Desulfosediminicola ganghwensis: one gene and its partner. Each later gene encodes a partner of the first gene's protein in a complex. Links are inferred from orthologs where the notes say so. Each region holds a gene or a part of one and is shown in the gene's direction. Other genes may lie near its edges.

Region 1 (4,414 bases):
TGCCGGCCAGGCTTTTGAACATGAAGATGATAAATTTCCAATCTTCGAGCGCTTTTTTCTTGGCGGCATCAGGACCATGCGCGGTTTCGAATATGCCAAAATCAGCCCCACGGATGACAATGGCAACCGGCTGGGTGGCGATAAGATGTGGTACACTAATCTCGAGTTTATCTTCCCCATCATTGAAGAACAGGGTATCCAGGGCCTGACCTTCTTCGATGCCGGTAATGTTCTTGATGACTCTGAAGACTGGAATGTCGATAATGTCCGTACTTCAGTGGGTCTTGGTCTGCGCTGGCTGTCACCGCTTGGCCCGATCAGTTTTGTTTACGGTGTGAATCTTGATCCTGAAGAAGATGAGGACAGCTCAGTCTTCGATTTCAGTATCGGAGGCACCTTCTAATAATAATCGTATTTGCGCCAATGTGTGGCATACAGGACATACAATGCCGGTTGCAGATACTGCAACCGGCACTTTTTTTTCTATCATGGACAAGCAACTCCTCAAACAGTTCGACACCGATAAAATTGTCCGCGTTTCCGGACTCCGAGGCAGCAGTTCCGCCTGGTTATGCAGTCAGCTCGTCACCCAGGCAAACTGTTGTTGCATTCTTCCCGACGAACATCAGGTCTCAGTTTTTGAACAGGATCTCAGGCTTTTCACCACTGCCCAGGTGCTGGTCTACCCAGGGTACGAGATTCCTCCCTATACCCAGCTGAGTCCGGACCAGCACACCACCGCTGCCAGACTGGCGACCCTGTACCAACTGCATGAGCGAAAAGACCAGCAGATAGTCGTCACTTCGATAGAGGCCCTGATGCGAAGGGTACTGCCGGTTTCCGCCCTTACCGATTCTGCTGAACTTGTCATGTCCGGTGAAGACTGTGACCAGGATGAATTACGCACTACCCTGATTCGCCTGGGCTACGAACAGGTAGCACTGGTTCAGAACGTCGGTGATTTTGCTGTTCGGGGCGGCATTATCGACCTCTATCCACCACCGTTTATCAGCGAGGGCGGAGAGCTCCACGATGGTCCCCTGCGGTTGGATTTCTTTGGTGACACCATAGAATCCCTTAGATTTTTCGACCCGACCAGCCAGCGCTCCAGTGGAGAACTTCAGGAAGCGGTGCTGCTGCCTGTGCATGATGTGATTGCCAACCGCCCCGAAATCTCCAACAGACAGCTGGGGCGGGCCTTCAAACAGTACGCCGAAAAGAATGGCTGGGAGGAAGACGAGGCATATAGAATGGCTGACAGGGTTTCCACCGGCAGGCGTTTTGCCGGTATGGAATTTTTTCTGCCCCTCTACTACCAGGATCCTCCGCCGGCCTCGGTTTTTGATTTCCTGCCCAAAGATATGCTGATGGTTCTGGTCGACCCGGAAGCCGTCAACCAGAATCTTGAACTGGTCTCTGAGCGGATCCAAAACAACTTTTTAGAGGCAAAAGAGACAGCCAAACCCGCTCTGCCCCCCGACTCAATCTTTTTATCTCCCGAGGCTGTAACCGACCAACTGGCCAATCATCGCCAACTCCTGATGAGTGATTTCTCCAGGGACGGTGTACCGGAAATTTCACTTGCCACCGCCAGCCACCAGCTCTTAAAGCAGCAGGTTTCTCTGGAACGTACCCAACGCGGACTTGTCGCTCCACTGAGCGAGCAGATCACTCACTGGCAACAGGAGAATGAGCGTGTACTATTGTGTTGTCGCTCACCCCGCCATACCAAAAATCTTGCCGAGCTCCTGTCTAAACACCAGCACAATGTCTCCATCGTTGAACCTCCATTAACCATCGAAAACCTGTTCAGCGGAAAAGCGGAAGACGAATTGCTGCTCTGCAATCATGAACTTTCCCAGGGTTTTTCACTTCGTCAGGAGAAAATCCACGTTCTCTCGGAGAGTGAACTGTTTGGCCAGATGCGCCTCGGCAAAAAGAAAAAGGGTCGCCATAAACAGGGTGAACCTATCCGTTTTGCCGAACTCAGAGATGGCGACATCGTGGTGCACAGAGACCACGGACTTGGGCACTACCAGGGACTGCAGACTATCGATATCAACGGTGTCACCAACGATTTCATGCTGATTGAATATCGTGATGGCGACAAGCTGTACCTGCCGGTTGACAGACTCAACCTGATCAGCCGGTACGAAGGGCTATCCGACAAGCAACCGAAAATCGACAAACTTGGCAGTCAGAACTGGAAAATCACCACTTCCAAAGTCAAGGAAGAGGTGTGGAAGGTGGCCCATGAACTGCTTGATATCTATGCCAAGCGTGAGATGCAGGAAGGCCGCCGTTTCTCAGCGCCCGGCGGGTTATTCTCGGAACTTGAGGAATCCTTTCCTTTTGATGAGACTCCCGGCCAGGATCAGGCCATTACCGATGTAATCAATGACCTCACCTCTGATCAACCCATGGATCGCCTTGTTTGCGGCGATGTTGGCTACGGTAAGACTGAGGTTGCTATCCGGGCCGCATTCAAGGTCATGGAAGACTCGATGCAGGTTGCGGTACTGGTGCCCACCACGGTACTGGCCGAGCAGCATGCCAAGACCTTCAGGGAACGGCTCTCCGGTTTTCCGGTTACCGTGGAGTGTATCAACCGGTTCCGCACCCCCGCCCAGCAGCGTACCACGCTGAAACGTCTCAAGGCCGGGGAGATCGATGTGCTGATCGGCACCCATCGCCTGCTCTCAAAAGATATCCAGTTCAATAATCTCGGTTTGCTCATCGTTGATGAAGAGCACCGCTTCGGGGTCAGCCATAAAGAAAAAATCAAAAAGTTGCGAGCCGAGGTTGATATCCTCACCCTCACCGCTACCCCGATTCCACGCACTCTGCAGATGTCACTGCTCGGTATCCGTGATCTCTCTGTTATCTCCAGCCCTCCCGAACACCGCCGACCGGTCAAAACCTTCATAGCCCGCCACGACACTCTGGTTATCAAGGAAGCCGTAAGCCGGGAACTGCGCAGAAACGGTCAGGTGTTTTTTATCCACAACAGGGTCAAATCCATCCACAAGACCGCCGCCGAGATCCAGAAACTGGTGCCGGAAGCACGGGTAGCCGTGGCCCATGGCCAGATGGCCGGCAAGGAACTTGAAGATATCATGGTGGCCTTCGTCAACCGCGACATAGATGTGCTGGTCTGTACCACCATCGTCGAGTCCGGCCTCGATATTCCCACCGCCAACACGATTATCATCAACCGGGCGGACATGCTTGGCCTGGCAGAAATATATCAGCTGCGGGGCCGGGTTGGCCGTTCGTCAACCCAGAGCTTCGCCTACCTGCTGGTCCCATCCATCGACAGCCTGAGTAAAGACAGCCGGGATCGGCTGCGGGCACTCATGGACTGTAACGAGCTGGGTGGTGGCTTCAAGCTGGCCATGAGCGATCTGCAGATCAGGGGTGGGGGAAACATCCTTGGCGTGTCTCAATCCGGCCATATCGCAGCCATCGGGTACGATCTTTACCTCGACCTGCTGCAAAAGACGGTGGCTGATCTCAAGGCCCGCGCCCTGGCCGGTGAAGAAGACATCTTCAAAGAAGAGCTCGACCCTGAAATCAACTTGCAGATCTCGGCCTATATTCCAGAAAAATATATGCTCGACATCAGTCAGCGCTACGTTACCTATCGTCGAATAGCCGCCCTCGCCAATACCACTGAAGAACAGTACCTCGACCTTCGGGACGAACTCGAGGACCGCTACGGACCACTGCCCGAAGAAACCCGCAACCTGTTTAAATTAGTGGCACTCAAAAGATCATTGATCAAGCTGCAGATCAATAAGCTTGAAAAAGGTCGGGACACCCTGGTGTTCTCATTTCTTGACACCACCCCGATCAAGCCCGAACAGCTGCTGGCCTATATCGATCAGCACAGTAAAAACCGTAAGGGTCCCCAGGTTAAGCTCACCCCGGATGGGCGGCTTGTCGTCTCTTGTGCCATGCCTACCCCCGAAACCGTTTTCAGCGTGGCTGAAAAAATTCTTTCCGACCTGGAGACTATGATTGATGTCCAGCAGTAATTATGCCCCTATCAAACCGTCTTTCACCTGGCCCGAGATCGATACCATCCTGCTCGATATGGACGGTACGCTTCTCGACAGCTATTTCGATGACTATTTCTGGGAAGAATACGTGCCGGTTGCATTCGCCGCCCATCACAACCTGAACCCAGAACAAGCCAGGCAAGCCCTTCTTGAGAGGTACCGGAGTGTGGAAAAAACCCTGCAATGGTCAAATGTTGATTACTGGTCTGAACAACTTGAGCTTGATATCCCCGGCCTGAAATGTACAATAGATCACTTGATCCAGGTTCATCCCCATGTAATTAATTTTCTCGACTTTCTTCAAGGGGAACAAAAAGATATCTGTTTAGTCACCGCTGCCCACGAAAAGACCA
Region 2 (3,704 bases), 1.5 Mb from region 1 along the record:
TTACCCGGTTAATCCAGGCCAGGATTCCATTCTGGGTTTGAAATGCTATCCCAGTCTGGATGCACTTTCTGCTTCAATTGATATCGTCAATATCTTCAGACGATCCTCTGAAGTGTTGCCGATCGTTGAAGCGGCGGTGGAAATTGGCGCATCCACAGTCTGGATGCAGGAGGGCATAGTCAACACCGAGGCTGCCGACTATGCCGAGGCTCACGGCCTGCAGGTGGTGATGGACAGGTGTATCAAGATAGATCATATGAACCTGGCGCCGATAGCACACTGATTCAGAACCTCCGCTGAAAATCCTTATACCCCTTTCTTTTTATGGAACCAAAACTGCTTAGCATACGCGGTGCGCGCATGCACAACCTGAAAAATATCGATGTTGACCTCCCTAGAAATAAACTGGTTGTTTTTACAGGTCTTTCCGGGTCCGGCAAATCGACCCTTGCTTTTGATACCCTCTATGCAGAAGGTCAGAGGCGTTATGTCGAGTCTCTTTCCACCTATGCCCGCCAGTTTCTCGGGCAGATGGATAAGCCGGATGTCGACTCGCTGGAAGGGCTTTCCCCCGCGGTTTCCATAGAACAGAAAACCACCAGCAAAAATCCGCGTTCCACTGTGGGAACTGTAACTGAGATTTATGATCATTTGCGTCTGCTCTATGCGAGATGTGGTCGGCCTCATTGCCCAGAGTGCGGTTCGGAAATTCAGGCCCAGTCCATTGAGGATATGGTCAATACGCTGATGGCTGAGCCGGAAGGCAAGAAAGTTATACTGATGGCCCCTCTGGTTACGGCCAGGAAAGGCCGCCATGAGCAGATACTGGCAAGAATTCGCAAGGAAGGTTTTGTCAGGGTTCGGGTCGATGGTGAGATTTACCATGCAGACGAGATCACTGCGCTTGAGAAGAATAAACGTCATACAATCGAAGTGGTCATTGACAGGCTGGTCATTAAGCCATCCATCAGGAGAAGACTGTCAGACTCTGTCAGCACAGCGGTGAAGGTGACTGATGGCTTTTTGCTGGCCAACTACCCTGATGACAATTCAGAACAACTCTTCAGCGAGCATGCGGCCTGCCATAGTTGCGGAATTTCCATGCCGCAGATTTCAACCCAGCTCTTTTCGTTTAACAACCCCCAAGGCGCGTGTCCTGAATGCAGTGGTCTTGGGGTAAACCAGTTTTTTGACGCATCTCTAGTAGTTCCGGATCAAAGTAAGTCTATAATTGATGGCGCTATCGCTCCGTGGGGGTGGCGTTCTGAGTCTACATATACTGGACAATTGCTCTCGGCTGTGGCCAAGCATTATGGATTTCGTCTGAGCACTCCTTTTAGCAAGCTTGCACCTGAACACCAGAAGGTCATTCTGTTTGGGACAGGGGATGAAGAAATTCATTTCTATTACCAGAAGGGGCGGCGGGTAATGACCGCCGAAAAGAGTTTTGAAGGGGTTATTCCCCAGCTCGACCGGCGTTTCCACGAAACACAATCACCGATGATCCGCGATGAACTCTCTAAATTCATGAATGAGCAGACCTGTTCGAAATGTAAGGGAGCCCGCCTGAAACCAGAGGCACTTGCGGTAAAAGTTGGCCCACATTCCATCTATGAGTTGACCAGATTTTCAATAGGCAAACTGCTCAATGAACTGCCGCTTCTGCCGTTTAACTCCAGGGAACGGAAGATCGGTGAACCGATTTTAAAAGAGATCGTAGACAGACTTTCATTTCTGGAAGATGTCGGCTTGAGCTATTTATCCCTGGAACGGCGGGCAGGGACCCTTTCGGGCGGCGAGGCCCAGCGAATTCGCCTGGCATCCCAGATTGGTTCCAGGCTTGCAGGTGTCTTATACATTCTCGATGAGCCAAGTATAGGTTTGCACCAGAGGGATAACCAGAAACTGATTAATACCCTTATCGAATTGCGTGATCTTGGCAACAGCGTGATTGTCGTCGAGCACGACACGGATACTATTCTCGCCGCGGATCATATACTCGATATGGGACCTGGTGCCGGAATCCATGGTGGAGAGGTGGTCTACGGGGGCGATGTGAAAGGGCTGCTGGCCGACGACACATCGGTAACAGGGGCGTATCTTTCCAATCGTAAACGCATTGAGGTTCCTGGAAAGCGCAGAAAAGTACACAAGAAAAAGTCGAACAACCTGGTGGTCAAGAACGCTACAACCAACAACCTCAAAGGGATTACCGCCAATTTCCCTATTGGTGTCATGACCTGTGTAACAGGTGTCTCCGGTTCTGGTAAGAGTTCTCTGGTAATTGAGACGCTGTATGGGCTGGCCAAGAAGGGTCTGTCGCTGAGGCAGAATAAATTTGAAACAGAGGCTGGTGAAATTTCGGGGCTGCAGCATATTGATAAGATTGTCGATATTGATCAGAGCCCGATTGGGCGTACCCCGAGATCAAACCCGGCGACGTATGCTGGAGTATTTACGCCGATTCGAGAACTGTTTTCCCGCTTGCCCGAATCTCGTGCCCGTGGATACAAGCCGGGACGATTCAGCTTCAACATCAAAGGCGGACGCTGCGAGGCCTGTGATGGCGAGGGTGTAAACAAAATTGCCATGCACTTTCTACCCGATATTTATGTGGTTTGTGAAACTTGCCAGGGCAAACGCTATAATACTGAGACCCTCGATATTCTCTATCGTGACAAAAACATCCACGAGGTTCTCAACATGACGGTGGCTGAAGCTCTGGAATTTTTCCAGAACATTCCGCCAATAAAGAACAGGCTCCAGACATTGTATGATGTGGGGTTGTCTTATATTAAGCTTGGGCAGTCATCAGTTACGCTCTCGGGCGGTGAGGCACAGCGGGTGAAGCTTGGCCGGGAACTGTCTGGCCGGCCAAGTGGTAAGACACTTTATATTCTGGACGAGCCCACAACTGGTCTTCACCCTGCAGATATTCAACATCTACTCAATGTTCTTGGACGGCTGGTTGAGCATGGGAACTCTGTTGTGATAATTGAGCATAACCTTGATGTTGTAAAAACAGCAGACTGGATTATCGATGTCGGGCCGGAAGGCGGCGATGATGGTGGCGAGATAGTTGCGTGTGGCACCCCTGAAGATATCTCGTCAGTTCAGAATTCACATACAGGTCAATTTCTGCTGCCGGTTCTGGAACAGAATGTTACCGAGAACAGTTTGAACTGAAATCTGTCGAAAAGCTTGAATGATGTGGTCAAGTGCGGTTAAATGCCATCCGACCACTTGAATATGCGTTGGACGAAACATTTAAATATCCAATACATCAATTACATAACTATAAAGAAAAACGAGGGAGATAATGGCTGAAAATACCGACAACCAACAATCAGCTCCACGTCCGGAGTTCCGCATGCAGAAAATGTTCATCAAAGATCTTTCCTTTGAGAACCCAAATGCTCCGGAAGTATACATTACCCAGCAGAAATCTGAGCCAAAGGTAGAGCTGAATCTCAACCTCAATCACAAGAAGATCGATGATGATCATTTTGAGGTTGCGTTGCAGGTTTATGCCAAAGTTTCTTCCAAAGATGATGATAAGGCGCTTTTTATTCTCGAGATTGAGCATGCAGGTATTTTCCTGGTAAAGAACATCCCTGCAGAGCATGTGGAGATGGTTCTTGGCGTTGACTGCCCAACCCTGCTGTTCCCATTCACCCGCCAGATCGTCAGCCAGATCACCGTGG

What was found.
Region 2: the proteins of mfd (region 1) and uvrA are in contact, whole or in part, in a crystal structure (PDB 4DFC), measured with the Escherichia coli proteins. The link is inferred for Desulfosediminicola ganghwensis from one-to-one orthologs.

Annotation. Positions count from the first base shown.
Region 1 is NZ_CP050699.1:5,302-9,715, forward strand. Bases 142-4,237 are described here. They hold mfd (transcription-repair coupling factor), read left to right. Parts: upstream 142-446; coding sequence 447-4,037; downstream 4,038-4,237. Other genes in these bases: bamA (outer membrane protein assembly factor BamA), read left to right, coding at 142-403; FCL45_RS00025 (HAD-IA family hydrolase), read left to right, coding at 4,024-4,237. In the rest of the region: more of bamA, read left to right, coding at 1-141; more of FCL45_RS00025, read left to right, coding at 4,238-4,414. UniProt on the Escherichia coli protein: Couples transcription and DNA repair by recognizing RNA polymerase (RNAP) stalled at DNA lesions. Mediates ATP-dependent release of RNAP and its truncated transcript from the DNA, and recruitment of nucleotide excision repair machinery to the damaged site.
Region 2 is NZ_CP050699.1:1,464,190-1,467,893, forward strand. The notes cover bases 1-3,386. They hold uvrA (excinuclease ABC subunit UvrA), read left to right. Parts: upstream 1-324; coding sequence 325-3,186; downstream 3,187-3,386. Other genes in these bases: FCL45_RS06275 (CoA-binding protein), read left to right, coding at 1-283; secB (protein-export chaperone SecB), read left to right, coding at 3,320-3,386. In the rest of the region: more of secB, read left to right, coding at 3,387-3,704. UniProt on the Escherichia coli protein: The UvrABC repair system catalyzes the recognition and processing of DNA lesions. UvrA is an ATPase and a DNA-binding protein. A damage recognition complex composed of 2 UvrA and 2 UvrB subunits scans DNA for abnormalities.